DNA from 4 places in the Nitratireductor aquibiodomus genome. Region 1 is predicted to be linked to each of the others. Evidence: predicted binding sites of a transcription regulator. Region 1 holds the regulator's gene; each other region holds the start of a gene.

What was found. The regulator LexA, encoded in region 1, represses DNA repair genes until DNA is damaged. The targets are predictions, from matches to a motif close to TGTTCNNNNTGTGTTCNG.
Region 2: BLW55_RS01670 (single-stranded DNA-binding protein) is a predicted target of LexA. The motif match lies at 4,736-4,753, and genes of this name have one in related genera.
Region 3: parE (DNA topoisomerase IV subunit B) is a predicted target of LexA. The motif match lies at 2,408-2,425, and genes of this name have one in related genera.
Region 4: BLW55_RS17475 (PA0069 family radical SAM protein) is a predicted target of LexA. The motif match lies at 4,662-4,679, and genes of this name have one in related genera.

What each region holds. Positions count from the first base shown of each region.
Region 1 is NZ_FNSL01000001.1:455,491-463,310, reverse strand. Features, by position in the region: gene BLW55_RS02185 (NAD(P)H-hydrate dehydratase) at 1-772, shown strand, start outside; gene lexA (transcriptional repressor LexA) at 929-1,648, opposite strand; gene BLW55_RS02175 (MarC family protein) at 1,748-2,380, opposite strand; gene gyrA (DNA gyrase subunit A) at 2,612-5,401, shown strand; gene BLW55_RS21005 (hypothetical protein) at 5,429-5,563, opposite strand; gene coaD (pantetheine-phosphate adenylyltransferase) at 5,781-6,281, shown strand; gene BLW55_RS02160 (peptidylprolyl isomerase) at 6,300-6,890, shown strand; gene BLW55_RS02155 (peptidylprolyl isomerase) at 6,918-7,394, shown strand; gene queA (tRNA preQ1(34) S-adenosylmethionine ribosyltransferase-isomerase QueA) at 7,451-7,820, shown strand, end outside.
Region 2 is NZ_FNSL01000001.1:349,316-357,135, reverse strand. Features, by position in the region: gene trpD (anthranilate phosphoribosyltransferase) at 1-956, shown strand, start outside; gene trpC (indole-3-glycerol phosphate synthase TrpC) at 946-1,761, shown strand; gene moaC (cyclic pyranopterin monophosphate synthase MoaC) at 1,765-2,265, shown strand; gene BLW55_RS01680 (molybdopterin molybdotransferase MoeA) at 2,262-3,521, shown strand; gene BLW55_RS01675 (hypothetical protein) at 3,682-4,032, opposite strand; gene BLW55_RS01670 (single-stranded DNA-binding protein) at 4,134-4,631, opposite strand; gene BLW55_RS01660 (hypothetical protein) at 5,254-5,472, opposite strand; gene uvrA (excinuclease ABC subunit UvrA) at 5,612-7,820, shown strand, end outside.
Region 3 is NZ_FNSL01000001.1:673,085-680,904, forward strand. Features, by position in the region: gene gcvP (aminomethyl-transferring glycine dehydrogenase) at 1-2,300, shown strand, start outside; gene parE (DNA topoisomerase IV subunit B) at 2,494-4,551, shown strand; gene BLW55_RS03230 (DUF2336 domain-containing protein) at 4,630-5,775, opposite strand; gene BLW55_RS03235 (MaoC family dehydratase) at 5,921-6,376, shown strand; gene BLW55_RS03240 (HpcH/HpaI aldolase/citrate lyase family protein) at 6,376-7,254, shown strand; gene BLW55_RS03245 (flavin reductase family protein) at 7,263-7,820, opposite strand, start outside.
Region 4 is NZ_FNSL01000001.1:3,706,165-3,713,984, forward strand. Features, by position in the region: gene BLW55_RS17450 (F0F1 ATP synthase subunit B) at 6-587, shown strand; gene BLW55_RS17455 (F0F1 ATP synthase subunit B) at 597-1,076, shown strand; gene BLW55_RS17460 (TetR/AcrR family transcriptional regulator) at 1,141-1,878, opposite strand; gene BLW55_RS17465 (NnrU family protein) at 1,948-2,517, shown strand; gene BLW55_RS17470 (ribonuclease HII) at 2,443-3,186, opposite strand; gene BLW55_RS17475 (PA0069 family radical SAM protein) at 3,400-4,554, opposite strand; gene moaB (molybdenum cofactor biosynthesis protein B) at 4,776-5,330, opposite strand; gene BLW55_RS17485 (4-(cytidine 5'-diphospho)-2-C-methyl-D-erythritol kinase) at 5,308-6,219, opposite strand; gene BLW55_RS17490 (hypothetical protein) at 6,244-6,429, opposite strand; gene BLW55_RS17495 (S49 family peptidase) at 6,479-7,354, opposite strand; gene BLW55_RS17500 (tRNA1(Val) (adenine(37)-N6)-methyltransferase) at 7,438-7,820, opposite strand, start outside.

The sequences.
Region 1 (7,820 bases):
ATCCGGCGGCGCCACGTCCACGGGAGCGGCGCGTCTTGCAGCGCGCGGCGCAGCGCGGGCGGGGGCAGGCGCCGTGACCGTGCTTTCACCCGCCAACGCGCTTTCCGTCAACGCAATGCATCTGACCTCGATCATGCTGCGCAGGGCCGATACGGTCGAGGAACTGGAGGCGTTCCTCAGTGATCGCGGCCCCTCCGGCGCTGTGCTGGGGCCGGGGGCAGGAACAGGCGAGCGAACGCGAAGTTTTGCGCGGAGCCTTCTCGACCGGGCGGGCGCCGCGGGCGGACTGGTTTTCGATGCGGATGCAATCACCGCCTTTCGCGGCGACCCGGAGACGCTTTTCGCCATGATCAAAGCCTCCGCCGCGCAAGTCGTTCTGACACCGCACGAAGGGGAATTCGGGCGCCTGTTTCCAGGTCTTGAAGATGCGCCGGAGGTCTCGAAAGTGGAGCGGACCCGGGAGGCAGCCATGCGATCAGGTGCAGCAATCGTGCTCAAGGGACCGGATACGGTGGTCGCGGCGCCTGACGGGCGGGCAGCCATCAATGTGAACGCAACGCAGCACCTGGCGACAGCCGGCTCAGGCGATGTCCTGTCCGGGATCATCGCTGGTCTGATGGCACAGACGATGCCGGCGTTTGAAGCGGCCTGCGCGGGTATCTGGCTTCATGCGGAGGCCGGCAGAGTGTTCGGCCGCGGGCTCATCGCAGAAGATCTGCCCGAGATGCTGCCCCAGGTTCTACAGTCTCAGTTCCCCGAACACGTCCGCTGAAAGGTCGAAGCGAGCGGGACGTACCGGCGGGGAGAAACGAACGGGGCGTATCTGGCTGTGGAAGAGAAATGGGCGGGTCTACGCAGACGGCTCGACCCGCCGTCGCCGCGTTGGAAGATTTTGCAGTCAGGTTTTTCCACCTGACCGCAATATACTTCAGTAACGGCGCATCAATCCAACCAGGCGCCCCTGAACCTTGACTCGGTCAGGGCCAAAAATCCGCGTCTCATAGGCCGGGTTGGCAGCTTCAAGGGCAATCGACGCGCCTTTGCGGCGAAAGCGTTTCAGGGTTGCTTCTTCCTGATCCACCAGCGCGACCACGATCTCGCCCGGATTGGCGGTCTGGGTTTCGCGGATGATGACGGTATCACCATCGAAGATGCCTGCCTCGATCATGGAATCGCCCCTGACCTCCAGCGCGTAATGATCGCCGCCGCTCAGCATGTCCGGGGGGACGGCGATGGAATGTGTCTGGTGCTGAATGGCGTCGATGGGAACGCCGGCAGCGATGCGCCCCATCACCGGCACGGAAACGACGCCGGCCAGACCGTCATCATTGCTGGCGGCGGGTTTTGGCTGGGGCGAGGGGGCTTTGCCGAGGCTGCCTTCAATGACGCTGGGCGAGAATTTGCGTGCGCCGGGGTTCAGGCCGGGAGCAATCGAATCAGGGAGGCGCAGAACTTCCAGTGCACGGGCCCGATTGGGAAGCCGGCGAATGAAGCCACGCTCCTCGAGCGCGGTGATCAATCGATGAATGCCGGATTTCGAGGCAAGGTCCAGCGCTTCCTTCATTTCATCGAAGGAGGGCGGGATTCCTGTCTCCTTCAGCCGCTCGTGGATGAACAGGAGAAGTTCGTGCTGCTTGCGGGTCAGCATGGGCGCCACCGAGAATCAGTTAAAAACAAAACCAGAACATACTCTATATGTTCCAGTTGTGTTCCGCAACTCCCGGCATTTGCGCGCGGTTTACCGGGGCTACGGTGCCGCAAACAGCGCCTTGGCGCCGTCGGCGACGAACTGCACGGCGAGCGCGGCCAGTATAACGCCGAGAAGGCGTGTCAGGATCGAGCGTCCTGTCTCGCCGAGGAAGCGGTCGACGCGCTCGGCAAGCGTGAAGACGGCGTAGGTGATGACGATCGTTGTCGCCAGGATTGCCAGCAGTGCGGCACTTCCGGCCAGTCCGCCGAAGGAACCCGAAAGCAGAACGGTGGCCGAAATCGCGCCGGGGCCGGCTATCAGGGGGATCGCCAGCGGAAAGGCGGCGATGTTTCGGATCATGTCGCGGGTGATGGCGCGCTCGGCGCTTTTCTCATGGCGCTCCTGGCGGCGCTCGAAGATCATTTCGAAGGCGATGAAGAAGAGCAGCAGGCCGCCCGCCACGCGGAAAGCGGGCAGTGTGATCCCGAACACGGAAAGTATGGCGCTGCCGGCCACACCGAAGAGAGCGAGGACCGCGAAGCCGATGATCGCCGCCCGAACAGCGACCTGGTTGCGCTCCGACCGGTTCATGCCCACCGTCAGGGCGAGAAAGAGCGGGGCGAGGCCTGGTGGGTCCACGGTCACGAGCAGTGTGACAAAGGCATTGAATACGGTCTCGTAGCCTGGCATGAGGTCCTCCCTTGCACTTGTCTAGCCCAGTGGGGAGGCTTCGGAAAAGACCCGATTGTGTCTCCTGGCGGGCAGTCTGCGGCAATTTGTCAGTGACATCATTCACAGACCTGCCATATGCATCTGAAATCGCGTTGGATTTCCCCGGCTTCAATCGCTGCTCCGATTGGAGAATCAGTGGCGCTTCATATATAAGAAGTCAGTGATTCCTTATTCTGTGTGTGACACGATTTGACTGACCAGACGACGCCGACCGGACCGGGCGAGCCCGACGACATCGAGCCGATTTCCATCATCGAGGAGATGCAGCGCTCCTATCTCGATTACGCGATGAGCGTGATCGTGAGCCGCGCTCTTCCGGATGCGCGCGACGGGTTGAAGCCGGTGCACCGGCGCATTCTCTATGCCTCGCATGAGAGCGGTTATCACTGGAACCGCAAATATGTGAAGTCGGCCCGTCCCGTTGCCGACGTGATGGGTAAATACCACCCGCACGGCGACGCCGCGATCTATGACGCGTTGGTGCGCATGGCGCAGGACTGGTCCATGCGTCTGCCGCTGGTCGACGGGCAGGGCAATTTCGGCTCCATCGACGGCGATCCGCCGGCGGCCATGCGTTACACCGAATCGCGCCTCACAAAGGGCGCGCACGAGCTTCTGGAAGACATCGACAAGGAAACGGTCGATTTTCAGGACACGTATGATGGCTCCTCCAGCGAGCCAAAGGTGCTGCCTGCACGGTATCCGAACCTCCTGGTCAATGGCTCCGGCGGTATCGCGGTTGGCATGGCGACCAACATTCCGCCGCACAACCTGTCGGAAGTCATCAATGGCTGTGTGGCCATGATCGACAATCCGGCGATCAGCCTGCCCGAGCTGCAGGAGCTGATCCCGGGGCCCGATTTCCCGACCGGCGGTCTCATCCTCGGGCGGTCCGGCATCCGCAGCGCCTACGAGACAGGCCGTGGCTCCATCATGATGCGCGGCAGGGTGGCCATCGAGCCCGCCCGCAACGACCGCGAAGCCATCATCATCACGGAGATCCCCTATCAGGTCAACAAGGCCTCGATGATAGAAAAGATGGCCGAACTGGTGCGCGACAAGCGCATCGAGGGCATCTCCGACATCCGCGACGAGAGCGACCGTCAGGGCTATCGCGTCGTGGTCGAGCTGAAGCGCGACGCCGTCGCCGATGTCGTGCTGAACCAGCTTTATCGCTTCACGCCGCTGCAGACCTCCTTTGGCGCCAACATGGTCGCGCTCAACGGTGGCAAGCCGGAGCAGATGAACCTGCTCGATCTCCTGAAGGCCTTTGTCCACTTCCGCGAGGAAGTCGTCAGCCGGCGCACGAAATATCTTCTGCGCAAGGCGCGCGACCGCGCGCATGTGCTGGTCGGTCTTGCCATCGCCGTCGCCAATATCGACGAGGTGATCAAGCTTATCCGTCATGCGCCCGACCCGCAGACGGCGCGCGAACAGCTGATGGAGCGCCGCTGGCCGGCGGAGGATGTCGAAGCCCTCATTCTCCTGATCGATGATCCGCGTCACCGCATCAACGATGATGGCACCTATAATCTGTCGGAAGAGCAGGCGCGTGCGATTCTCGAGCTGCGCCTGCAGCGTCTGACGGCGCTCGGGCGCGATGAAATTGCCGACGAACTGAACCAGATTGGCGCGGAAATCAGCGATTATCTGGAAATCCTGTCGTCGCGGGCGCGTATTCAGCAGATCGTCAAGGACGAGCTCATCGCCGTGCGCGACGAGTTCGGCACACCGCGTCGTTCCGAGATCACCGAAGGTGGTGCGGATCTGGATGACGAAGACCTGATCCAGCGTGAGGAAATGGTCGTTACCGTCACGCGCAAGGGCTATATCAAGCGCGTGCCCCTCTCCATCTACCGGGCGCAGGCGCGCGGCGGCAAGGGCCGATCGGGCATGTCGACCAAGGACGAGGATTTCGTCACGCGGCTGTTCGTGGCCAACACGCACACGCCTATTCTGTTCTTCTCCTCGCGCGGCATCGTCTATAAGGAAAAGGTCTGGCGCCTGCCGGTTGGTACGCCGCAATCCGTCGGAAAATTCCTGCGCAACATGCTGCCGCTCGAGGAGGGCGAGAGCATTACGACGATCATGCCGCTGCCGGAGGACGAGGAGAGCTGGGGCGCGCTCGACGTCATGTTCGCCACCACGCGTGGCACGGTGCGCCGCAACAAACTGTCCGATTTCGTCCAGGTCAACCGCAATGGCAAGATCGCCATGAAGCTGGATGACCCGAGCGACGAGATTCTCGGAGTTTACACCTGCACGGAAGACGACGACGTGCTTCTGACCGCAGCGTCGGGCCAGTGCATCCGCTTCTGTGTCACAGATGTGCGCGTCTTTGCCGGTCGCAATTCGATCGGCGTGCGCGGCATCAATCTGGCCGAAGGCGACCGTGTGATTTCCATGGCGATCCTCTCGCATGTCGAGGCAAGTCCGGCCGCACGCGCCGCCTATCTCAAGCAGGCGGCAGCGGAGCGCAGGCAGGCAAGCGGCGAAGACGAAGACATCGCCCTGACCAATGAGGATCTCGGCGAAGAGGAAAGCCTGACGCCTGAACGCTATGAGGAGCTTAAGGCGCGCGAGCAGATGGTGCTGACCGTCAGCGAATTCGGCTATGGCAAGCGTTCTTCAAGCTATGATTTCCGGGTCACCGGCCGTGGTGGCAAGGGCATTCGTGCGACGGATGTCGCTAAGACCGATGAGATCGGTCCGTTGATCGCGGCGTTCCCGGTGGAGCAGGATGATCAGATCATGCTGGTTTCGAATGCGGGTCAGGTCATTCGTGTTCCGGTTGACGGTATCCGCATCGCCAGCCGCGCAACAAAGGGCGTGACGATCTTCAACACGGCCAAGGGCGAAAAAGTGGTTTCGGTCGAGCGCATTTCCGACACGCAGACCGAAGAGGAAGAGATCGCCTCTGCCGATGACGCCGCCAACGGAGAGGCGAGCGACCAGAATGGGGATGGCGCTGCCGAGTGATCGGCCTGCGGCATCCCCGATTCCGGTTTAACGGAAGCGGCGGTTTGCAGAGCTGCGAACGCGGTTTTCGAGTTTGACGCGGCCGGCTTCTTCGTGGAGGCCAACAACGGTGGCAATCAGCATTGCGACGGTCATTGCGGCGGCTAGCGTAAAGATCAGCATGGCTTCACTCCTTTTGCTCTGTTAACGAGGAGAGACGCCATTTGGTTTCATACCCTGGACCGGCGCCCCTTCAGCCATTGGTGTTCTGACTACCCGATCAGGTTCGAACCGGTGTTGAACGGACTGTTCATGTGCGGTTCATCTTTTCGCCGCCATTGCTGCGAAGAGGTGCGATTGCTGAATTGCCTTCATCCGGCAACACGGATACAAGCACGCCATGACCGAACGAACAGCATTTTATGCAGGATCCTTCGATCCCCTGACGAACGGCCATCTCGATGTGCTCAAGGGCGCGCTGACGGTGGCAGACAGGGTGGTGGTCGGCATCGGCGTTCACCCAGGCAAGAAACCGCTTTTCAGTTATGAGGAGCGCGTGGCGCTGATCCAGAAGTCTGCAACGGTCGAGCTGGGTGGTGATGCCCGACGCATTGAGGTTGTGGCATTCGACAAACTGGTGATTGATGCCGCACGCAGACATGGCGCCTCGATCATGATCCGCGGTCTGCGTGATGGCACGGATCTCGACTATGAGATGCAGATGGCCGGCATGAACGAAACCATGGCGCCCGACCTGCAGACGGTTTTTCTGCCCGCCAGCCCATCCGTGCGCACCATTACCGCCACACTTGTACGTCAGATCGCTTCCATGGGCGGAGACATCGCGCCATTCGTGCCTTCCGCTGTTCTGGAAGCGCTCGAAGCCAAGTTCCCCGCCTGAAACCAAAAGGAGAGTTTCATGCAGCTTCGCAAGCTAGCCTCGTCTGCGCTCGTGGCCGGTGCCCTTGTGGCTTCTCTCGGTATGGCTTCGGCCGCCGAACCTGAAAACACTTTGATCCTCACGCTCAGGAACGGTGAAGTAACCATCGGGCTGCGGCCGGATCTTGCGCCCAGGCATGTGGAGCAGGTCAAGGCCCTCGTTGAAGAGGGCGCTTATGACAATGTCGCTTTCCATCGCGTGATCGACGGGTTCATGGCGCAGACCGGTGACGTCCAGTATGGCGATGTAGAAGATGGCTTCGATGCGCGTCTTGTCGGCACCGGTGGCTCCGAAAAGCCCGATTTGCCGGCGGAATTCTCCGAAGCCGCGTTTGCGCGCGGAACCGTGGGCATGGCCCGTTCGCAGAATCCGAACTCTGCCAATTCCCAGTTTTTCATCATGTTCGCGCCTGCCGAACACTTGAATGGACAATACACGGTGATCGGCGAAGTCGAATCGGGCATGGAACTGGTTGACGCGATCAAGAAGGGTGACGCCGCGCAGAACGGCATGGTGCAGAGTCCCGACAAGATTCTCGATGCGCGCATGGCGAGTGACGACGCGAACTAACCGCGTTGACCAAAGAAAGGTATAGGAATGGCTGATATCAAGGATCCGGAAAACACCATCGTCATGGAGACGACCAAGGGCAAGGTCGTTATCCAGTTGTTTCCGGATATTGCTCCCGAGCATGTGAAGCGCGTCAAGGAACTTGCGCGCGACAAGTTCTACGATGGCATCGTGTTCCACCGCGTGATCGACGGATTCATGGCACAGACGGGTGACCCGACGGGTACCGGTATGGGCGGTTCCGACAAGCCGGATCTCAAGGCCGAGTTCTCCAACATGGCCCATGAGCGCGGCACATGCTCGATGGCCCGTTCGCAGAATCCGAACTCCGCCAACTCCCAGTTCTTCATCTGCTTCGACAAGGCGCCATGGCTCGACCGTCAGTACTCGGTCTGGGGCCAGGTGACCGAAGGCATGGACTGCATTGACAGGATCAAGCGCGGCGAGCCGGTCTCGGAGCCGGATTCCATCATTTCCATGCGGGTTGCGGCTGACGCTGCCTGAATTTTCGATGCCGGGCGGAGCAGCGCCGCCCGGTCTTTCTTACCGGCCGGTTTGCGATGCGTGTAGACATCTTCGATTTTGAGCTGCCGGAGGAACGGATTGCGCTCAGACCGGTCAGTCCGCGCGATTCCGCGCGGCTTTTGACGGTCCAGGACGGTAGAATCCGTGATCATGTGGTGCGTGAGCTGCCCGAGATTCTGCAGCCCGGCGACGCGCTGGTCTTCAACGACACAAGGGTTATCCCAGCCCGCCTTGGCGGCATTCGCCGGCGCGGTGAGGCGCAGGCGCGCATTGAGGCGACGCTGCACATGCGCGAGGGGCCGGACCGCTGGCGCGCTTTCCTGAAGCCCGCGAAGCGCGTGAATGTGGGCGAGCGCATCCAGTTCGGCCATGATGGCGAAAGCTGTTTCCTTGGTACTCTTGAGG
Region 2 (7,820 bases), 110 kb from region 1:
TCGACATCATGATGTCGGGCGATGCGACGCCAAGCCAGATCGGCGGTTTTCTCATGGCTCTGCGCGTGCGCGGCGAAACCGTGGAAGAAATTTCCGGCGCCGTTGCCACGATGCGCGACAAGATGCTGCCGGTCTCTGCTCCCGATGATGCGGTGGACATCGTCGGCACAGGCGGCGATGCCTCCGGCTCTTACAACGTTTCTACCTGCTCGGCCTTCATCGTTGCGGGTGCCGGCGTGCCCGTCGCCAAGCATGGTAACAGGGCGCTCTCTTCGCGGTCCGGTGCGGCTGACACGCTGGCTGCCCTTGGCATCAATATCGAGCTGACCCCGCAGGAGATCGCCGATTGCATCAACGAGGCGGGGCTGGGTTTCATGTTTGCGCCCGCCCATCACTCGGCCATGCGTCACGTCGGGCCATCCCGCGTTGAGCTCGGGACCCGCACGATCTTCAATCTTCTCGGGCCGCTTTCCAATCCGGCGGGTGTCCGCCGCCAGCTTGTGGGCGTGTTCGCACCGGAATGGGTGGCGCCGATCGCCCACGTGCTCAAACAGCTGGGCACAGAATCCGCATGGGTCGTTCACGGCGCCGGGCTGGATGAGATGACCACCGCCGGGACGACGCAGGTTGCGGCGCTCGAGGACGGTGAAATCCGCCATTTTGAGATCATGCCCGAGGATGTCGGCCTGAAGCGGGTCACGATGGCGGATCTGAAAGGCGGCGAAGCGGCGTACAATGCCAGGGCGCTGAAAGCGGTTCTGGAAGGCGAGAAGAACGCCTACCGCGATATCTGCCTGTTGAATTCGGGTGCGGCGCTGGTTGTCGCAGGACGCGCAAAGACCCTGAAGGATGGCATGAAGCTGGCCGCTGAATCGCTTGACCATGGGCATGCGCTGGCCACCCTGAATCAGCTGATCGAGGTTTCAAACAGGGGAGCCCCGAGCGGTGACGACTGATATTCTACGCAAAATCGAAGCCTATAAGCGCGAGGAGATCGCTGCGGCCAAGACCACCACGCCCCTGCCCGATCTTGTTGCCAGAGCACGCGACGTCGAGGCACCGCGCGGCTTCGCCGATGCGCTTCTTCACAAACAGGCGACCGGCCGCTTTGGGCTTATTGCCGAAATAAAGAAGGCGAGCCCGTCGCGCGGGCTCATTCGCGCAGATTTCGACCCTCCCCGACTGGCCGCGGCCTATGAAGACGGCGGTGCCGCATGCCTTTCCGTGTTGACCGACGGACCTTCCTTTCAGGGTGCGCCTGCGTTTCTCGAAGCTACCCGCTCCGCATGTGCGCTGCCGGCGCTGCGCAAGGATTTCCTGTTCGAACCCTATCAGGTTTATGAAGCGCGCAGCTGGGGGGCGGACGCCATCCTGATCATCATGGCCAGCGTTTCGGAAGATGAAGCCCGGGCCCTTGAGGATACGGCCCTCGAACTCGGCATGGACTGCCTGATCGAGGTCCACGACGAGCGTGAGCTGGAGCGGTCTCTCGAGCTTTCGTCACGCCTCATCGGTATCAACAATCGCAATCTGCGCACCTTTGAAACAAGCCTTGAAACCAGCGAACGGCTGGCCCCACGCGTGCCTGAAAACCGGCTGGTGGTTGGCGAGAGCGGCATCTTCACCAATGAAGATTGCCGTCGCCTGGCGCGTGCCGGCATGAACACCTTTCTGGTCGGCGAAAGCCTGATGCGGCAGGAGGATGTCGCAGGCGCGACCCGTGCCCTGCTGGGGCTCGATACCGCAAATCCGGCAGGCTGAACGATGAGCGACGACACCGGAAAGCTGACGCATATCGGCGCTTCCGGAGAAGCGCATATGGTGGATGTGAGCGGCAAGCAGGAAAGCCGCAGGGAGGCCGTCGCCGAAGGCGCTGTCGTCATGCAGGCGCAAACGCTGGAAGCCATCCTTTCAGGCAATGCCAAGAAGGGCGATGTGCTTGCCACCGCGCGCATAGCCGGCATCATGGGCGCCAAGAAGACATCTGACCTCATTCCGCTATGCCATCCGCTGGCACTTTCCAAAGTGGTGGTGGAAATCGAGGCGGATAACGCGCTGCCCGGCCTGAGAGTGCGAGCCCGTGTGCGGGTGACCGGCCAGACCGGGGTTGAAATGGAAGCGCTGACGGCCGTCTCCATCACCTGCCTGACCATTTACGACATGGCAAAGGCGCTGGATAAGGGAATGATCATCAGAGACGTTCGCCTTCTGGAAAAGACCGGCGGCAAATCCGGCGACTGGCGCGCACCGGAGCCTTCGACATGACGCTTCTGCCGGTGGATGAGGCTCTGGAGCGCATTCTCGACGGCGTGAAGGCCCTGCCCGGTGAAATGGTGCCGATCGAAGAGGCGGACGGACGTGTTCTGGCCACCCCGCTTTCGGCGATGCGCACACAGCCACCTTTCGACGCGTCGGCCATGGATGGTTACGCCGTGCGGGCTGCGGATGTCGAAACACCGCGTGAGGTGCGGTTGCGGGTGATCGGGGAATCGGCTGCCGGCAATCGGTTTCACGGCGCGGTCGGCGCTGGCGAGGCCGTTCGCATCTTCACCGGAGCGCCGGTGCCGGAAGGCGCCGATACGGTTCTCATTCAGGAAAATGCCGATCTTCAGGATGATGGCAGCATCGAAGCAACGAGCACGGTTGCCAGCGGGCGCCACATCCGCAGGGCTGGGCTCGATTTTGTCGAAGGCGATGTCGTTCTTGAACAGGGGCGCCGGCTCGGGCCGGCCGGTGTCGGTCTCGCCGCTGCCGCCGGCCATGCGATGCTTTCGGTAACCGAGCGTCCGCTGGTTGCCATCATCGCCACGGGCGATGAGCTGGTGCGACCGGGCGAGGCCTGCGGCCCCGATCAGATCGTGGCCTCCAACGGGTTCGCCATTGGGGCTCTTGGCAAAAGCGAAGGGGCCCGGATCCTCGATCTCGGCATTGTCGGCGACGACAGCGCCGCGATCACCGCCGCAGTGCAAAGGGCCGTCGCGGCGGGCGCGCATGTGCTTGTAACCCTTGGCGGCGCCTCCGTGGGGGCTCGCGATCTGGTGCGGCAGGCTCTGCTTGACGCCGGCATGTCGCTCGACTTCTGGAAGATCGCCATGCGCCCGGGCAAGCCGCTCATGTTTGGCCGGCTGGAACATCGGAACAGCCGAAACCCGAATTCCACTTCCCGGCCCGATACCACCGGAACCATGCGGGTGCTTGGCCTTCCCGGCAATCCGGTCTCAAGCCTTGTCTGCGCCCATCTTTTCCTGCGCCCGCTTGTTGCCCGCCTTGGCCAGCGCAGCCACACGCCGGATCTGCGCGCTGCGGTTCTGGCGAGTGCCCTGCGCGAGAATGACGATCGCCGCGACTATATCCGCGCTTCGGTCGCTTCCGGCCCTGAGGGGCTGATCGCGACGCCCTTTTCGCTGCAGGATTCGTCCATGTTAACCACCCTGGCCGCGGCCAATGCGCTTATCGTGCGCGAACCAGGCGCGCCGGCTGCCGAGCCGGGTTCACGCTGCCGCGTTCTGATGCTGGCATAGCCTCCAGAGCATTTTGCAGTCAGGTGGAATCACCTGACGTCAGCGCAAATGCGGGAAATCAGAGAGACAGAACGGAGCAGTGTTTCCGTGAAACGGTGAACCGCTCCAGGTATCCGCCGGCGGCGCAATTGTATTTCAGGAGAGATCCGGGCTGATGACCTTACCCGTCCCCGCGGCCGGGAATGGGCAGCGTCACCTCTCTTCCGCCAAATCCATGAACGGAATCGCGTGCGCGAATGGTGACATGGGTCAGCCCGTCAGGCAGTGACACGCCAGAGAGGCTGCGGGTAAATGGCTGTTCGTTCACATGCGGGTGCAGGAGTTTGCGTGACCCGAGGACATTGCCGGCATCGTCGAGCACGTCCCATTGATCCGCGTAGTGCTCCCACCCTTCATCTGCATGTTCCACGGTGACGTCGAAGCGGTAGGTGCCGCCGGTCTCGGCGACGATTTTCACGTCGACGACGTCCGCTTCACCGGCGGTCACTGCCGATGTGAACGTCGCGAACACGATTGAAAATGCGAAAAACCCGGCGCGCCATGCCCAGATACCAGGGAGACGTCCATGGATCGGGGCGGCACTGCCGGGTTTCAACACGACCCTGTTCCCGATCAGAACGGGATTTCGTCGTCGAGGTTCTGCGAGTAGCCGCCTCCGCCTCCGCCGCCGCCGCTGTCGGCAGGGCCGGACTGGCCAAAATCGGAGCTGCGATTGCCGCTGCCGCCACCATAGCCGACCTGACTGTCACCGCCCTGGCCGCGCGTGTCGAGCATCTGCAGTTCGCCGCGGAATTTTTGCAGCACGACTTCGGTCGTGTAACGCTCCTGACCGTTCTGGTCGGTCCATTTGCGCGTCTGGAGCTGGCCCTCGATATAGACCTTGGCGCCCTTCTTCAGATACTGCTCGGCAACCTTGGCGAGATTGTCGTTGAAAATCACCACATTATGCCATTCGGTACGCTCACGCCGCTCGCCCGACTGGCGATCACGCCATGTTTCCGATGTGGCAATCCGCATGTTGACCACCGGATCGCCGGAATTGAGCCGGCGAATTTCCGGGTCGGCGCCCAGATTTCCCACCAGAATGACCTTGTTGACGCTGCCCGCCATAACGCTTCTCCACGCTTGTCCGAAATCTGCCGCGCACCTTATCGCAAGCGGAACTGCCGCGCGCTCTTCGCCTTTGCCCGCTCCGCTGTCGTCCACAGCTCATTTGTTCTTATTATGTTCACATTCGACGAACATCTGTCAATGCCTTCAAGGGCGCCGTCCGGGGCACCTTCCGCGGCCCCCTGCGCGATGCTTCGGTCCGGCATTGCAAGGAAAAGCCCCGCCGCCTTCTGGTCGCGCGGGGCTCCGGGTCTTCTGACCCTCCATACCGGGAATGGTTTACCGGTGTCGTCAGGCAGGGCGGTTTCACCAACCCTGTCTTCAAGTAAATCTGATTTTCGGGGGCAGCCAGCCGCCAGCGTTGTCATGCCTGCCGGCGAATGCGTTCTCCAGAAACGTCATGCGCCCTGGACCGGAACCGAAACACATGCGTCGCGCAATGCGCCGAATGCGTAGCGGACCGATCAGCCAGCTGTGGCTTCGCGATCGAGGCGAAGCCTGGTGGATCGGTCAGGTGGATTCATGCCTTCCTCCTTCTTCGCGTTTCGGACATTTGCTCGGCGTCAGCGTGCTCAAGCGGCGATGCGCAGCCGATGCGCCCACCGGCGCCTCCTGCGAGTGCTCAAAAGCCGCGAGCGCTGACCGGGGCATACTGCGCCTTCGGGTTTCGCCGGTCAAGCGAATGGCCCGCTATGCCAGCAAATGTGATCGCCTGTAACGAACCGTACGCTCCTGCCAGAATTGTCAGGAGAACGTTCGGTCTTTGTTCTTTTTGCTTGCCCATCAGCCGGGCAAGCGTGTTAAAGGAAGAATATGCGCCCTTCCGCTCGTTGAGTGGCATTGGCGTATCTGCGGCGAAGCGATACCGGCTGGCGTCATCCCTGGCGCTGCGGTCGACATTTGCGTGCCGCTTCCTACATGATGCACGGACCGGCATGCTGCCGGCCAATCCGGTTTCTCAAGACAGGCAGCGACGGGGCATGCCAGAACACAAGTCCATTACCATTCGCGGTGCGCGCGAGCACAATCTGAAGAATGTCGATCTCGACCTGCCGCGCGAGAAGCTGATCGTCATGACCGGCCTGTCGGGCTCCGGCAAGTCGTCGCTCGCCTTCGACACGATCTATGCCGAGGGGCAGCGACGCTATGTGGAGAGCCTTTCGGCCTACGCGCGCCAGTTCCTGGAAATGATGCAGAAGCCGGATGTCGACCAGATCGACGGGCTTTCTCCGGCCATTTCGATCGAACAGAAGACGACGTCGAAGAACCCGCGCTCCACCGTCGGCACGGTGACGGAGATTTACGACTATATGCGCCTGCTCTTCGCGCGTGTGGGCGTGCCCTATTCACCGGCCACGGGCCTGCCCATCGAGAGCCAGACAGTGAGCCAGATGGTGGACCGGGTGATGGCACTGGAGGAAGGCACGCGGCTTTATGTGCTCGCTCCCATCGTGCGCGGACGCAAGGGCGAGTACCGCAAGGAGATGGCCGAACTCCAGAAGAAGGGCTTTCAGCGCGTCAAGGTGGACGGCACGTTCTATGAGATCGCCGAGGTGCCGGCACTCGACAAGAAATACAAGCACGACATCGACGTGGTGGTGGACCGCGTCGTGGTTCGGGATGATCTGGCAACGCGGCTCGCGGATTCGCTCGAAACCTGCCTAAAACTCGCCGAAGGGCTGGCGATTGCCGAATTTGCAGACAGGCCGTTGTCCGACGAGGCGACCGCAAAGGGTGGCGGGGCCAACAAATCGAAGAACGAGACGCACGAGCGCATCGTCTTTTCGGAAAAATTCGCCTGCCCCGTCTCCGGCTTCACGATTCCGGAAATCGAGCCGCGGCTTTTCTCGTTCAACAACCCGGCGGGCGCCTGCCCGACCTGCGACGGGCTCGGCAGCCAGCGCGCCATCGATCCGAATCTGGTGGTGCCGGACGACAATGCGATCCTGCGCGAAGGGGCGATTGCACCCTGGGCGAAATCGACCTCGCCCTATTATCTGCAGACGCTGGAGGCGCTTGGACGCGAATACGGCTTCAAGGTGGGCGACCGCTGGCGCGACCTGCCGGCCGACGGGCAGGATGCGATCCTGAATGGCACGGGCGAGAAGAAGATCGTCTTCGACTATGATGACGGCCTGCGCAGCTACCGGACCACAAAACCCTTCGAGGGTGTCGTGGTCAATCTCCAGCGCCGCTGGAAGGAGACCGAATCGGCCTGGATGCGCGAGGAGATCGAGCGCTACATGTCGGCCCACCCCTGCCCGGCGTGCGGCGGACACCGCCTGAAGCCCGAGGCGCTGGCGGTGAAGATCGACGGCCTGCATATCGGCCAGGTCACCGAAATGTCGATCCGCAAGGCGGGTGCATGGTTCGAGGATCTGCCTGAGCATCTCAATGACAAGCAGAACGAGATCGCGGTCCGCATCCTGAAGGAGATCCGCGAGCGGCTACGCTTTCTCAACGATGTGGGCCTCGACTATCTGACGCTTTCGCGCAATTCGGGCACGCTTTCGGGCGGCGAGAGCCAGCGCATCCGGCTTGCCTCACAGATCGGTTCCGGCCTGACCGGCGTTCTTTATGTGCTCGACGAGCCGTCCATCGGCCTGCATCAGCGCGACAATGACCGGCTTCTCGCAACGCTCAGACATCTGCGCGATCTCGGCAATACGGTGATCGTGGTCGAGCATGACGAGGACGCCATTCTGACGGCTGACCATGTGGTCGACATCGGCCCTGCCGCTGGCGTCCACGGCGGCCAGATCATCGCCGAAGGCACGCCGCGCGACATCATGGCCAGTCCGGCCTCCATCACCGGCAAATATCTGACCGGTGCGATGGGGATCAAGATGCCCGAGCAGCGCCGTGAAATCCCGAAGAAGCGCCGCATCCGCGTCGTGGGCGCGCGCGGAAACAATTTGAAGGACGTGACGGCGGAAGTGCCGCTCGGAACGTTTTCCTGTGTCACCGGCGTTTCCGGTGGCGGCAAGTCCACACTTCTGATCGAGACACTGTTCAAGTCCGCCTCGCGCCGGATCATGGGCTCGCGCGAACAGCCCGCCGAGCATGACAGGATCGAAGGGCTCGAACATCTCGACAAGGTGATCGACATCGACCAGTCTCCGATCGGGCGCACGCCCCGGTCCAACCCGGCCACCTATACCGGCGCGTTCACGCCGATCCGCGACTGGT
Region 3 (7,820 bases), 220 kb from region 1:
TTGCCGGCGAACTGCACCCGCAGACCCGCGATGTGGTGGTCACCCGCGCCGAACCGCTTGGCATCGAGGTTGATGGCGACACGATCGATGATGACACGTTCGCCCTTATCGTTCCGTGGGCCGACACTTATGGTGTTTATGGCGACCACAGCGCGCTGATCGCCGACGCGAAGGACAAGGGGGCCATCGTCATCATGGTCGCCGATCCGCTTGGCCTTCTGTTGAGCGAAACACCGGCAGCGCTCGGCGCCGAAATCGCCGTTGGTTCGATGCAGCGCTTTGGCGTGCCTATGGGCTTTGGCGGCCCGCACGCGGCCTATTGCGCCGTGTCGGACAAGCTCACGCGCCTCATGCCCGGTCGTCTCGTCGGCCAGTCCACCGATGCGCATGGCCGTCCGGGCTACCGTCTGGCGCTCCAGACCCGCGAGCAGCACATCCGCCGCGACAAGGCGACCTCCAACATCTGCACCGCGCAGGCGCTGCTTGCCAACATGGCCGCAGCATTTGCCATCTGGCACGGGCCCGAAGGGCTCGCCGCCATTGCCGAGCAGGTGCACGACCACGCAGCGCGTTTCCATGCGGGTCTCAAGGCCGCTGGCCTTTCGCTTGCAGGCGACGTGATCTTCGACACGGTCACCGCCTCCGTTCCCGGCAAGGCGCAGGAGATCGCGGCCGGAGCCGAAGCCGAAGGCCGTCTCGTGCGTGTCATCGATGCGGACCGCGTTGGCGTCACCTTCGATGAAACGACGACCGAGGACGATCTGGCTGCACTCGCTGCCCTGTTCGGCGCGAAGCTGCCGGAAAGCGCACCGCGCCTTGCACCGGCCACAGCGCGCGGCGAAGGCTTCCTCACCCAGCCGGATTTCCATTCGCACCGCTCGGAAACGGAAATGATGCGCTTCCTGCGCAGGCTCGCCGACAAGGATCTTGCGCTCGACCGCGCCATGATCCCGCTCGGCTCCTGCACCATGAAGCTCAACGCCGCCGCCGAGATGATGCCCGTGAGCTGGCCGGAAGTGGGTGGTCTTCACCCGTTCGCGCCGCCGGAGCACACGGCGGGCTATCGTCGCATGATCGACGATCTTGATCGCTGGCTTTCGGAGATCACCGGCTTCGATGCGGTCTCGCTGCAACCCAATGCCGGCAGCCAGGGCGAATATGCCGGTCTTCTGGCGATCCGCCGCTATCACGCCGAGCGCGGCGAGGCCGATCGCGACATCTGCCTCATCCCCTCCTCCGCCCACGGCACCAACCCGGCGTCCGCCTCCATGGCCGGCATGCGGGTGGTGGTGGTCCGCTGCACGGACGATGGCAATATCGATCAGGACGACCTGAAGGCGAAGGCGGAAGAGCACGCCGACAAGCTGGCGGCGCTCATGCTGACCTACCCGTCAACCCACGGCGTGTTCGAGGAAGGCGTGCGCGATATGTGCGCCGTGATCCATGAACATGGCGGTCAGGTCTATTTCGACGGCGCCAATCTCAACGCCATGGTCGGGCTTGCGCGGCCGGGCGATCTGGGCGCGGATGTCTGCCACCTCAACCTGCACAAGACCTTCTGCATTCCCCATGGCGGCGGTGGACCGGGCGTCGGCCCCATCGGCGTCAAGGCGCATCTGAAGCCCTTCGTGCCGGGTCATGTCGCGCTCGGCAGCAGCAGTGCGGTGGCAGCAGCCCCCTATGGCAGCGCGTCGATCCTGCCGATCACGTGGATGTATATCCGCATGATGGGCGGCGACGGCCTCAAACGGGCGACGGAAATGGCGATCCTCAACGCCAATTACATCGCCCACAGCCTGAAAGACCACTACCCGGTGCTCTACAAGGGCCGCAACGACCGTGTCGCGCATGAGTGCATTCTCGACACGCGGGTCTTCAAGGATCGCGCCGGCGTCACCGTCGACGACATCGCCAAGCGGCTCATCGACTATGGCTTCCACGCCCCGACCATGAGCTTCCCCGTCGCGGGCACGCTGATGGTGGAGCCGACCGAGTCGGAGCCGAAGAGCGAGGTGGACCGCTTCTGCCAGGCGATGATCTCCATCGCCGAGGAGGCCGCGAAGGTGGAGAAGGGCGAATGGCCGAAGGACGACAATCCACTGGCCAACGCACCGCACACGGCGATGGAACTGATGGGAGACGCGTGGACACATCCCTATAGCCGCAGCGAAGCCGCCTTCCCCGAAGGCTCGCTTGCTTCCGCGTCCAAATACTGGCCGCCGGTCTCGCGCGTCGACAATGTCAGCGGCGACCGCAATCTGGTCTGCGCCTGCCCGCCCATCGAGGCCCTGGCTAGCTAACCAGCACGAAACGGATCATCTCCCCCCCCCCGGGGAGATGATCGCCCATTTTTACCGCACCTCTTGGCGCGGGCCCGCGCTTTCTGTTAAAGCGTCGTCCACACACTCCGAACGGAACCGGAACAGGCTTCGCTTTGCCATGGAAACCATGGCAAACTGCGAGGTGATTCGCGGACAGGAAACCACACGCTTCATGGACGACAACAACGACCTCTTCTCCGGAATGCCTGCCAATGTGGACCGTGCGAAAACGCCGGAGCCGGCAGCGCCCGAGCGTAAGCCCGCTTCGCGCCCCGCACCCTCGCCCGCACCCGCAGCTTCCGGCGATGGGTACAGCGCGGCCGACATTGAGGTTCTCGAAGGTCTGGAGCCTGTCCGCCGGCGTCCCGGCATGTATATCGGTGGTACCGACGACAAGGCGCTCCATCACCTCTTCGCCGAAGTCATCGACAACTCCATGGATGAGGCGGTGGCGGGCCACGCCACCTTCATTGAAGTGGAGCTCGACACGGAAGGTCATCTCGCCGTCACCGACAATGGCCGCGGCATCCCCGTCGATCCGCACCCGAAGTTCAAGGACAAGTCGGCTCTCGAAGTCATCATGACCACGCTGCATGCGGGCGGCAAGTTCGATTCCAAGGTCTATGAGACCTCCGGCGGCCTGCACGGCGTCGGTGTCTCGGTGGTGAACGCGCTCTCTGAAATTCTTGAAGTCGAGGTTGCCCGCAATCGCCAGCTCTTCCGCCAGACCTTTTCGCGCGGTCTGCCGCAGGGCGGGCTCGAAAAGCTCGGCGACGTGCACAACCGACGCGGCACGAAGGTGCGGTTCAAGCCGGATGAGCAAATCTTCGGCAAGGGCGCCAAATTCGAACCGGCGCGGCTCTACCGCATGGCGCGTTCCAAGGCCTATCTTTTTGGCGGCGTCGAGATACGCTGGATTTGCGCGCCCGAACTGATCGGCGAAAAGGACGAAACGCCGACGAAAGCCACGTTCCATTTCCCAGGTGGCCTCAAGGACTATCTGAACGCCTCGCTGGACGGCCAGTTTCAGGTCACCAAGGAGGTGTTTTCCGGCCGCAGCGAAAAGAGCTCCGGCCATGGCGCGGTGGAATGGGCGATCACCTGGTATGGCGGCGACGCCATGCTCAATTCCTATTGTAACACCGTGCCGACACCGGAAGGCGGAACGCACGAAACCGGTTTCCGCAACGCGCTCCTGCGCGGTCTGCGCGGCTATGCGGAACTGACGGGCAACAAGCGCGCGTCCATCATCACTTCCGAAGACGTGATGATTTCAGCCGCAGGCATGCTCTCCGTTTTCGTGCGCGAGCCGGAATTCGTAGGCCAGACCAAGGACAAGCTGGCAACGGCGGCAGCCATGCGCATTGTCGAAAACGCCGTGCGCGATCCGTTCGATCATTGGCTGGCGGAAAATCCTCAGGAAGCCTCCAAGCTGCTCGAATGGGTGGTGGCGCGTGCCGATGAGCGTCTTCGCCGCCGTCAGGAGCGCGAGGTGAGCCGCAAGAGCGCGGTGCGCAAGCTGCGCCTGCCGGGAAAGCTCGCCGACTGCACCATGGGTGCGGCAGCGGGTGCCGAAATCTTCATCGTCGAGGGCGACTCGGCTGGCGGCTCCGCGAAGCAGGCGCGCAATCGTGCCAGCCAGGCCGTTCTGCCGCTGCGCGGCAAAATCCTTAACGTCGCCAGCGCCGGCACTGGCAAACTGGCCGCAAACCAGCAGATTTCCGACATCACCCAGGCGCTCGGCTGCGGCACGCGGTCGAAATACCGCGAAGACGACCTGCGCTACGACCGCGTCATCATCATGACGGACGCCGATGTTGACGGCGCGCACATCGCCTCGCTGCTGATTACCTTCTTCTATCAGGAGATGCCGCAGCTCATCGAGAACGGGCATCTCTATATGGCCGTGCCGCCGCTCTACCGCATCAGCCAGGGCGGCAAGACGATGTATGCGCGCGACGATGCGCATAAGGACGAGCTTCTGGAAACGGAGTTCACCGGCCGCGGCAAGGTCGATATCGGCCGCTTCAAGGGCCTTGGCGAGATGATGGCGAGCCAGCTCAAGGAGACGACCATGGACCCGGCCAAGCGCACATTGCTGCGCGTCACGGTTCTCGACGGTCAGGAAGCGACAAAGAGCGCGATTGATTCTCTGATGGGAACAAAGCCCGAGGCACGGTTCCGCTTTATTCAGGAGAATGCAGAGTTCGCCGAAGAACTGGATATCTAGAGCATCGGCCCGAAAAGTGGAATCCGGTTTTCGGGCTATTCCGATGCTCCATCAACAGTTTGGATCGTTCTTCCGGGTTCAGGCAGCGGCGATAGCCTGCGCCTGCACGCGGGCGTTCTCGCGCAGCGCGTCGAGATGGATGGACCTCAGAAGGCCGGCCAGTTCAGCAGCATCCTGTGCCGGGCCCGACTGCCCGGGCGTTGCACCGATGCTCTCCAGCATCAGCCATGAGACTTCCTGTGCGCCCGCCAGGCGCTTTCCCTGCGCCACTTCGCGCCAGACGGACAGAGCCCGGATGATGGGCCGGTGAACGGGCTTTGCAAGCCCGGCCTTCTGCAACAGCGCAGCCATCGCCAGGTCGCGGCCATTCACCAGAAGCCCGCTGATCCGGGCCAGGGGCTGCCCTGTCAGGGTCATGAGAACATGACCGAAGAAATCGATCTTGCCATGCGCCACCAGCCTGACGATGAAACTCGTTGTCAGGTCTCCGCGAATGCGCAGATGCTCCACCATTGCTCCGTGTTCTTCCGGATCGATGGTCTCGATCAACGTGAGCGAAGCACGAATACATGCATCCCGAGTCAGCTTTTCCGCCCGTGCCGCTCCCACCAGCGCCCGCACGAGCGGCGCGTCGCGCAGGGCTTCTCCAAGCTGCGTCAGAAGCACATGGCGGCAATCGGAGGGAAGACGGGGGTCGGCAGCCAACGCCTCTCGCAGAGGTGCATTGCTCCCATGACGCTCGATCATGCGGCGGAAGCTCACGGCTGCAATGTCTGCGCTCGGGTTTTCGGCCAATGCCAGACAAGCCTCGAGCGATCCAACCTCGGCGATGGCCGCCGAGACACTCATGCTCAACTGGGGACGTCGCGCTATGAGGCATTGCGTCCCCCCGCGCCCGTCAGCCACCCGGTCGATCAGGTCGGGGTCGGACAAGACCGGCGAGCGGGCCAGGATCGGCGCGGCAACATCCGGCTGATCCGCCGCCAGGGCCGCCACCACCTGCACCGGCGCGTGCCGGCTCATGGAGAGCGCCTCCGCCAGCGCAGACCGCACTTTTGAAGAAGGATCGTCAAGCAGGGCTGTCAGCGCCGCCTCGGCGGCGTAGCGATCCTCGAACGGAAGCTCTCCATCGAGATAGGCTCTGGCAAGAGCTGCCGCCGCGCCCGCGCGTTCAGCCGCTTTTGCTGTCTGCGTCCACTTGAGAAAATGCTGAACCACCTGCACCGAAGTCACACTCCCGCCCTGTCTGAACCGACCCTAACGTGAATTCGTATAGGAAACGTTTACCATAAGTGCCCGCTTGCAGGGCGCGGCCGGCCCGCCTATCAAGAAGCTGAAGATCGTTTCGGAGCACGACGGGAGGAACGAAATGGCCGGCCTTTATCTTCAGGAGTTCCAGCCGGGACAGGTGTTCCAGCACACGCTGCGCAAAAGCGTCACCGAAAGCGACAACACGCTGTTTTCGACCATGACGCTGAACCCCCAGCCACTGCACATCGATTTCGATTTCGCGGCAAAGACCGAATGGGGCAAGCCGCTGGTCAACTCCCTCTTCACCCTCGGCCTGATGATCGGCATTTCCGTCCACGACACCACGCTCGGTACAACAGTGGCCAATCTCGGAATGACCGAAACCAGCTTTCCCCACCCGGTGTTCCATGGCGACACCATCCGTGTGGAGACAGAGGTGAAATCCGTGCGCGAATCGAAATCCCGGCCCGATCGCGGCATCGTGGAATTCGAGCACCGCGCCTACAATCAGGATGACAGGCTGGTGGCCCGCTGCCTGCGCCAGGCGATGATCCTCAAAAAGAGAGAGGCCTGATGCGCTCACTGCTCTTCGTGCCCGGTGTTTCTCAACGCAAGCTCGAAAAGGCCATCGGGTCGCAGAGCGATGTCCTGATCGCCGACCTCGAAGATTCAGTCAGCCTCGACAGCAAGGCAGAGGCGCGGCGCATCACTGCAGCCTTTCTCCAGTCGGCGCGCTCGCGCACGAATGCTCAGCTTTACGTCCGGGTGAACGATCTTGCGACCGGATTGACCGAAGACGATCTGGCTGTCGTCATGAGAGCCCGGCCGGACGGCATCATGCTCCCCAAGGCGGAAGGCGGGAACGATGTCGCGCGTCTCGCAGCCGCGTTGCGTGTTCACGAAGCAGAAAACGGGATCGAGGACGGCCGCACGCGCATCCTGCCGATCATCACGGAAACGGCGCTGGGCGTTCTCAACGCCGCCAGCTACCGGGGTTCCAGCGACCGGCTGGCCGGGCTGACCTGGGGCGCGGAAGACCTGTCGGCCCATATCGGCGCGCTTGCTGCGCGCCATGAAGACGGAAGCTATACGCCGCTCTTTCAGCTCGCCCGCAACATGACGCTTCTGGCGGCTGCGGCGGCAGGCGTTCCAGCCATCGACACCGTGTTCCCGAACTTTTCGGATACAGAGGCGTTCGCAAGGGATTGCCAACTGGCCGTCCGCGACGGTTTCGTTGCCAGGATGGCCATTCACCCCGTGCAGGTCGATACGATCAATACCGTCTTCACGCCCTCGGATGAAGAGGTCGAAAAGGCCCGTGCCGTGGTGGAAGCCTTTTCAGCCGCCGGCAATGCCGGCGTGGTCAACATAGGCGGGCGGATGTATGACCGCCCGCACCTCGCCCTTGCCGAACGCGTTCTCGCACGCGCGGCTGAGGCGTCATCGGCCTGACAAAGACGTTAACCGTCTTTCCACTGCGGGCGCGTCATCTGAAAGACTTCGGTCACAGTCGAGTAATCGCGATACCCCAGGCGGGCCATATTGCCGGCTGCCACCGCATCGAACAGCCCGTCTTTCAGCACCGCCTCGCTGATATGGACGCCCACCACCTCCCCGGTGACGACAATCACGCCAGCCGGTGAACCGTCGAGCCCCAGAGGGTGTCGCACCTCGGTCACCCTGCATTCGAGCGCCGCATGACACTCGGCAACACGTGGCGGTTTCACAAGCAGTGAAGGTGCTTCCGTGAGCCCCGCATAGGCGAACTCGCTGACACCGCGCGGCGCATCGACGGAACTGGCATTCAGCTGCTCCGCCAGATGATGACTGGCAAGATTCACGACAAACTCGCCGGTCTCTTCTGCATGCGTGGCGCTGTCCTTCGCCCCTTCCGAGGAAAAAAACACCAGATGCGGATTGGACGAAATCGCATTGAAAAAGGAATAGGGTGCCAGATTGGCCTCCCCCTCCTTCGACAGCGTGGAAATCCACCCGATCGGGCGCGGCGACACAATGGC
Region 4 (7,820 bases), 3.3 Mb from region 1:
AGACAATGTTTGTGGCATCGGCATTCGCAGCCTCGGCGCAAGACGCCGCGGAAGCGACCCATTCGGAAACCGGCGTTGCGTCTGACGGCGCACACGAGGCCGGCTTCCCGCCTTTCGATTCGTCCACATTTCCGTCGCAGATCCTGTGGCTGGCGATTACCTTCGGGCTGTTCTACCTGTTCCTGAAGCGCGTCGTGCTGCCGCGCATCGGCGGTATCCTGGAAGTGCGGCGTGACCGCATCGCGCAGGATCTCGACCAGGCGGCGCGGATGAAGGAAGAGGCGGACGAAGCGGTTGCTGCTTACGAGCAGGATCTGGCTGACGCCCGCAAGAAGGCCAATGTCATCGGCCAGGAAGCCCGCGACGCCGCCAAGGCGGAAGCGGACGCTGAACGTCGCGAGATCGAGAAGCAGCTCGACGCCAAGCTCGACGAGGCCGAAAAGCGCATTGCTTCGATCAAGGAAACGGCCATGAAGGACGTTGGCACGATCGCCGAGGACACGGCGGCATCCATCGTTCAGGAACTGGTCGGCGGCCGGCTCGACAAGACCGCGGCGAAAGCCGCCGTCAAGTCCGTCAAACAGTAGGAGAGGGCCATGGACGCGACATTCTGGGCGTTTGTTGCCCTGATCATCTTCCTGGGTGTCCTTGCCTACTTCAAGGTGCCGGGCATGATCAACGGCGCGCTTGACGGGCGTGCCGAACGCATCCGCAATGAGCTGGATGAAGCGCGCAAGCTGCGTGAAGACGCGCAGCAGCTGCTCGCCGAGTATCAGCGCAAGCGGCAGGAAGCCGAGCAGGAAGCGCAGGACATCGTCAGCGCCGCCAAGCACGAGGCCGAGCTGCTCGTCAAGGAAGCCAAGCAGAAGACGGAAGAGTATGTCGCCCGTCGCACGGCCCTTGCCGAACAGAAAATTGTGCAGGCAGAGCAGGACGCGGTGAACGAGGTGCGCGCAAGTGCTGTCGATCTCGCCGTGGAGGCCGCCCGCAGCGTTCTGGCTGACAAGGTCGACGCCAAGACCGGCGGAGAGCTTTTCAAGGCCTCGATTCAGGACGTGAAGACAAAGCTGAACTGACGAGCTTTCGAAAGCGAAACATTTTGAAACGCCGCCGGTTTCCGGCGGCGTTTTTTATTGGGCCTCAGACCGGCGGCTCGTAGGGCACATCAAGCAGCGCACATAGCTCGCTCAGGCATTCTTCGAAAGAGGGCTCCATATCCGTATAGGCGAAGGCGACCTGCTGGAAGACCTCCATGCACAGATGCCCATAAAGGCGAATCCAGCATTTTAGGAAAACATGGGCAGCATCGGGCGGCAGAAGGCCGTTGATCCGTTCGCTGAAAGCGATGAGCTGCTCGACCTGCGAGGCCGGCATGTCATCCAGATTCGGGATCGGGAAGCGCTGTTCATGCCAGATCGCCGCCACCTGTTCCAGAAACACCTCTCCGAAGGCACCGCAGGATGCTCCGTCACCATAGGACGGAAGGTCCGTCTCGCACGGCGATGCGACGGGGCTGGCAAACAGCCAGCCGAATTCGGCCGAATGGCCGAGGGCCCAGCGACGCAGCGCCCGGCATATGGCGCCAAGGCGGCGGGCCGGCGTGCTGGCTGCCGGCTCTGCCGCAGCAGCCCGCATGAAGGCGATCAACTCTTCGAAGAACTGACCGCGCAGCGCTTCAATCAGTGCTGACTGGCTCGGATAGTAGCGGTAAAGCGCAGGACCGCTCATGCCCATCCGACGCGCGATGGCGTTTATGGTGACGGCGCCGCTCCCGTCTTCAACAAGCAGATTTCGCGCGATGGAATTAATCTCACGAAACGTGGCGGCACGCTGAACCTCTTTTCGGCTTGGCACCCCGGATTTCTCTGCAGATTTCATTTGCATCGCTACGGTCTCTAATTTTAGTTATAGTATCTAACTAAAATTCGATATGCAACGGAGAACTCCATGTCGGTACTTGTGACCGGGCTTGTCCTCTTCCTGGCGGTCCATTCCTTGCGGATCGTAGCGCCGGGCTTCCGCGCGCAGATGATGGCAAGCAATGGCGAACGCGCGTGGCTTCTCACATACACCGGAGTCTCGCTTGTCGGGTTGGTGCTGATTGTCTGGGGTTATGGCCTGGCGCGTATGGACCCGTCGCCGGTTTACGCACCGCCCCTATCGCTGCGCCATCTGGCGCTTGTTCTCCTTCTGCCCGTCTTTCCGCTGCTCATCGCGGCTTATGTGCCGAGCCGAATTTGTATGACTGTCGGCCATCCCATGCTGCTGGCGACCGTTCTGTGGGGCCTCGCTCATCTCATGGCGAACGGAACGCTGGCAGACGTAGCGCTTTTCGGCGGCTTCGCCGTCTGGGCGGCAATCGACTGGATTTCGGCTGCGAACCAGCCCGGCAAGGGCAAGGTCAGGCAGCCTGTTGGTTGGACGGGGGATGCGATTGCCGTTCTAGGCGGGCTGGCGATCTATGGCGTGTTTGTCGCCGGCCTCCACCAGTGGCTGATCGGCGTCTCGCCTGTCTGAGGCGGGTAGCGACGGTCCAAGATCGCGCAGCGGGGCGAAGCTCATCCTGTGCAGGCGCGACACCGCGCCATGCTCCGTTATGGCTGAGCGGTGGCGCTTGGTACCGTAGCCCATATGCGTCTCGAAACCGTAGGCCGGTGTCACACCGCCCGCACGCGTCATCATGCGGTCCCGCGTCACCTTGGCGACGATGGACGCAGCGGCGATGGACTGGCTGCGCTGATCGCCCTTCACCACGGCACGCGCCGGGCAGCACAGCCCCGGCGGCACATCGCGGCCATCGGCCAGTGCAAACAGCGGCGTGACACAAAGCCCGGCTGCTGCGCGGCGCATGGCCTCAAGGCTGGCGCGCAGGATGTCGGATCCGTCGATGCTTGCAGCGCTGAGGGACGCGACGGAGACGCTGACGGCCATCTCGATGATGGCTTCGAAGAGCCTGTCGCGCGCCTCTGCGGAAAGCCGCTTGGAATCGTCCAGCCCTTCAGGAAGGCGGTTTGCGTCGAGAATAACGGCGGCGGCGACAACAGGGCCTGCCAGCGGACCGCGTCCCGCCTCGTCGAGCCCTGCAACGGGGGCAAGCCCCTCGCGCAGAAGACCGGCCTCCATCTGGAAGTCGGGACGAACGGGCAGGTCGAAAAGAGTGGGAGAATCGGAACGCGTGCGAGCCATGATGCGGCGATGCTCGCATCGCTTCCGATTCTCCGCAAGGGCCTCCCGGCAACGAGGGGGCGGATGGGCCGGGAAGCTTCCGTCGGCTACGGGGATGCAAGCCGGACGGGAAGGGTGTGCTGTCGGAAACGGCGCCGTTTTACGGAAACAGGGTGCCGCTCTGATGCGTTGATCTGCGATGCCGAAGCAGGAGGCGGGTCGGGCAGGGCGCTGTCAAAGCAGCATGAGCTGTTCGCCTCCCGGCTGCGGCTGCCTGAACAGGTCCGTTCTCAGCCTGCGTTTTTCCTGGTTGAGCCCGAGCCGCTTTGCCGCGATCTCGAAGCGTCGGCCGATCTGCCAGGCATAGGGGCCGGTGCCCTTCATCCGCTTGCCCCATTCGGCGTCGTAATCCTTGCCGCCGCGCATGGAGCGGATCAGGGACAGGACGTGGCGATAACGGTCGGGTGCATGGCGCAGAAGCCACTCCTTGAAAATGGGGCTGACCTCGAGCGGCAGGCGCAGGATGATATAGCCCGCCTCGCGCGCGCCGGCAGTGGCCGCCGATTCCAGGATGCGCTCTATCTCGCAATCGTTGAGGCCGGGAATGACAGGCCCCATCATCACCGATGTGGGGATGCCGGCCTCACTCAGCGCCCGCACGGTCTCCAGACGTCGCGGGGGCGTTGCCGCGCGCGGCTCCATGGTGCGGGCAAGCTTGCGGTCGAGCGTGGTGATGGAAAGCGCCACCTTCGCCAGACCCTGTTCGGCCATGCGGGAGAGGATATCCATGTCGCGCATGACGAGCGCCGACTTGGTGACGATGCCGACCGGGTGCCCGTGCGCCTCAAGCACTTCGAGAATCTCGCGCATGATGCGGTATTTCTTTTCGATGGGCTGATAGGGATCGGTGTTGGTGCCGATGGCGATGGTGCGCGGCTGATAACCCGGTTTGGAAATCTCGCGTTCCAGAAGCCGGGCGGCATCCGGCTTGGCAAAGAGCTTCGCCTCGAAATCGAGCCCCGCCGACAGGCCCATATAGGCATGGGTGGGACGTGCAAAACAGTAGACGCAGCCATGTTCGCAGCCGCGATAGGGATTGATGGAACGGTCGAAGGAGATGTCGGGCGAGGCGTTGCGCGTAATGATCGTGCGCGGCCTTTCAACCTGAACCTCGGTCTTGAAGGGGGGCAATTCCTCAAGCGAGCCCCAGCCATCGTCAAAGACATGACGGGAGACCGGCTCATAGCGGCCTGATGGATTGATGCCCGCAGCACGGCCCCGCCGGCGCTCGGAATCGATGCGAATGCCCGACCGGTCGATCACCGTGTTGGCCATCGCGGCCCCGCCGCCATCGAAGGCGGCTGCATCTGCTCTCACAATCTGTTCCATGGCTTGCTCCATGACTGAGCGATTTCGCTGGCTTTCCAGTACGCGGGGACTAAAGCGGAAAGCAGAATCAGCGTCGCTGCCGATGAATCTATTCCTATTCGATGAATGAGAACAAAGCAAGAACTTTTGGCAGAATCGAGGCGCGCGAATTTTCCACAGGCGTGCAAAAGGGTTCGCGGGGACGGTGCCGCAGTCTACTTGATTTCAAGGTCAGGAAGGGATCAGGCGGACTTGCCGCCGCCGCGCTTCAGATGTTCGGCCAGGCGCGGCATGATTTCCACGAAATTGCACGGCATGTGCCGGTAGTCGAACTGGTCTTTGAGGATACCGTCCCAGGCATCGCGGCAGGCGCCGGTGGAGCCCGGCAATACGAAGACGAAGGTCTGGTCGATAAGCCCTGCGGTGGCGCGCGACTGGACGGTGGAGGTGCCGATTTTTTCGTAGGAGATGCGATGGAAGACCTGCGAAAACCCGTCCATGCGCTTGTCGAACAGCGGTTCCAGCGCCTCTGGTGTCACGTCGCGCCCGGTGAAGCCGGTGCCACCCGTGGTGATGACGGCATCGACCCCTGGATCGGCGCACCACAGTTTGACAGCCATGCGGATGGCTTCGATATCGTCTGCGACGATTTTCCGGTCGGCGAGCGTGTGGCCGGCCTCATCGATGCGTTCGGCCAGCGTCTGGCCGGAGCGGTCGTCCTCAAGGCCGCGCGTGTCGGAAACGGTCAGCACCGCGAAGCGGACGGGGATGAACTCACGCGCGGGCGTAGTGGGCATGGTCATGCTCGATCTGGCTGTGCTCGGTCTGGCCGTGCTCTGGGGCAGTGGTTTGGGTGGCAAGGACAAACCAGTCGGGATGACGGGCTTCAAGAATGGATGCGGCCTGACGCGCCTTGTGCGGCGAGCCGAAGACGCCGAAACAGGTGGCCCCGGAGCCGGACATGCGGGCGGCAAGCGCGCCCGCTTCCCCGAGAGCGCCAAGCACATCCCTGATCTGCGGTACGAGCCGGCAGGCCGGTTCTTCCAGATCGTTGCGAGCGGCTTCGAGCCATTTGGCGGCCGATGCGGCGTCGGGGAACGTGTCGAGGGCGGGCAGGGGAGCATTGTCGCGCCGCTCAAGCCCTGAAAAGACATCTGGCGTGGAGAGCGGGATGTTGGGGTTCACGAGAACAAGCGGCAGCGCGGGGAAATGCGGCAGTTCTTCAAGCGCTTCGCCGATGCCGCGCGCAAGAAGCGGTTTCGATGACAGGCACATGGGGACATCCGCACCGAGGCGAAGGCCGAGCTCTGCCAGGGCGACCTCGTCGACGTCGATCTGCCAGTGGCGGACGAGAAGTCTGAGCGCGGCAGCCGCATCGGCCGAACCGCCACCGATGCCGGAGGCGACGGGCAGGTTCTTTTCAAGGTGCAGATGGACGGGTGCGCCGGCTCTCTCCCCGAATGTTTCACGCAGAAGATCGCGGGCGCGGGTGACCAGATTGGTCTCGCCGATGGGGACATGGGCGGCGAAGTGGCCGGAAACGAAGAAATCGTCTTCCGCCCCGCCTTCCACCTCGAGCAGGTCGCCATGCCTGGAAAAGGTGACAAGACTGTCCAGCAGATGATAGCCGTCGGCGCGCCGTCCGGTGACGTGCAGCGCCAGATTCACCTTGGCGGGGGCGATCATGCTTTGCATGCTTCTACTCAGGTATCAGTCTTTGGCGACGCGGTATTCGCCGGTCTTCGGGTCGTAGACGAGCGTACCCATGCTGCCATTCGCCGCTTCCCTGCGTGCGCGCCGCGCCTTTGCAGTGACGCGCTCTGCCTCGCGGACGAATTTGCGGTAGCCGACATAGGCCACCACGCCGACCGCGGCAAAGAAGATCAGTTGCGGCATTGTCGATCCTCCGGTTTCGCGCGCGAGTTTAACGCCCGGGCGCGCCTCGTCAAAGTCCAAAACGGCGCCAGAGCGCCTGTTCCTCGGCAGCCTCGATCAGACCCGTGGCGGCATTGCCGGCGATTGCAGCACCGAGATCCGGAATGCTGCCGGCGCTGCTGGAAATACCGAGCTTGCGTCCGAACAGGCCGCGCGGCTGGGTGATGAGCGCGAGTTGCGTTTTCCTGCCATAGCGTTCCTTGAGAACGGAGCGCATGTCGCCGAGACCGTCGACCAGACCTAGATCGAGCGCGCGGGTGCCCGTCCAGAAGGCGCCGGTGAAAAGCTCCGGATCGTCGGCGAGTTTGGCACCGCGCCGCTCCTTGACGAGATTGATGAACATCTCGTGCATTTCGAGCTGCAGGGCTTTCAGGCGCTCGACGTCTTCCTTCTTTTCCGGCTGGAAGGGATCGAGGATCGCCTTGTTCTGGCCGGCCGTGTGGACGCGGCGCTCAACGCCGATCTTCTTGATAAGCTCCTGAAAGCCGAAGCCGGCGGACACGACGCCGATGGAGCCGACGATGGAAGAGGGGTCGGCGATGATCTCGTCGCCCGCTGCGGCAATCATGTAACCGCCGGAAGCGGCCACATCCTCGACGAAGATGAAGACCTTCCGGTCTTTCTCCACCGCCAGATCGCGGATGCGGCGGAAGATCAGGCGCGACTGCACGGGCGAGCCACCCGGCGAATTGAGCGCGATGGCGACGGCTGGCGCATCGGGCACGGCAAACGCCTTCTCGATCACGGTCGCGGTGGTGGCAAGCGACAGATTCTGGCGCGTCAGGCTGTTGGACGGCATGATCGCGCCGGAGAGCCGGATCACCGGAATGGTGACGGCATCGCCACGGAGCTTTTTGGGAACGAGGCGGCTGACAAGGCGTCGCAAGGGCGTGCTTACTCCAGAAGAAAGGAACGTGTTGCTCGTGAGCATGTAGGCATTTGCGCGGTTCGTGCAATGGCCGGGCTCGTTCAATCGCCGAAAAGCGCCGCCTGCCCGTTGGTTAGCGCCTCGGCGCGTTCTGTTACCCGGTTGTCCTCGTCGCGCAGGATGAGGGGCGGTTCGAGCGACAGCCCGGCACGATTGCCCTTTTGCGCACGCAGGAGGATGCGGATGGCCGGGTGGCCGGCGCGGCCATGCACCGGCACGATGCGCGCACCGCCGAAACGGCCCCTTAGCGCGTCGAGAATGGGCGACAGCGAAGCGGGGCGGGCGATCAGCGCCAAGAGCCCGCCGGGCATGGTGATGGCGGCTGCCGTGCGCAGCCATGTTTCGAAAAGCGTGTCGTCCATGACATGGGCCGCCCGTTTTAGCGCATCCGGCGTGGCGCGGTCGCTGGCGCTGTTGAAGGGCG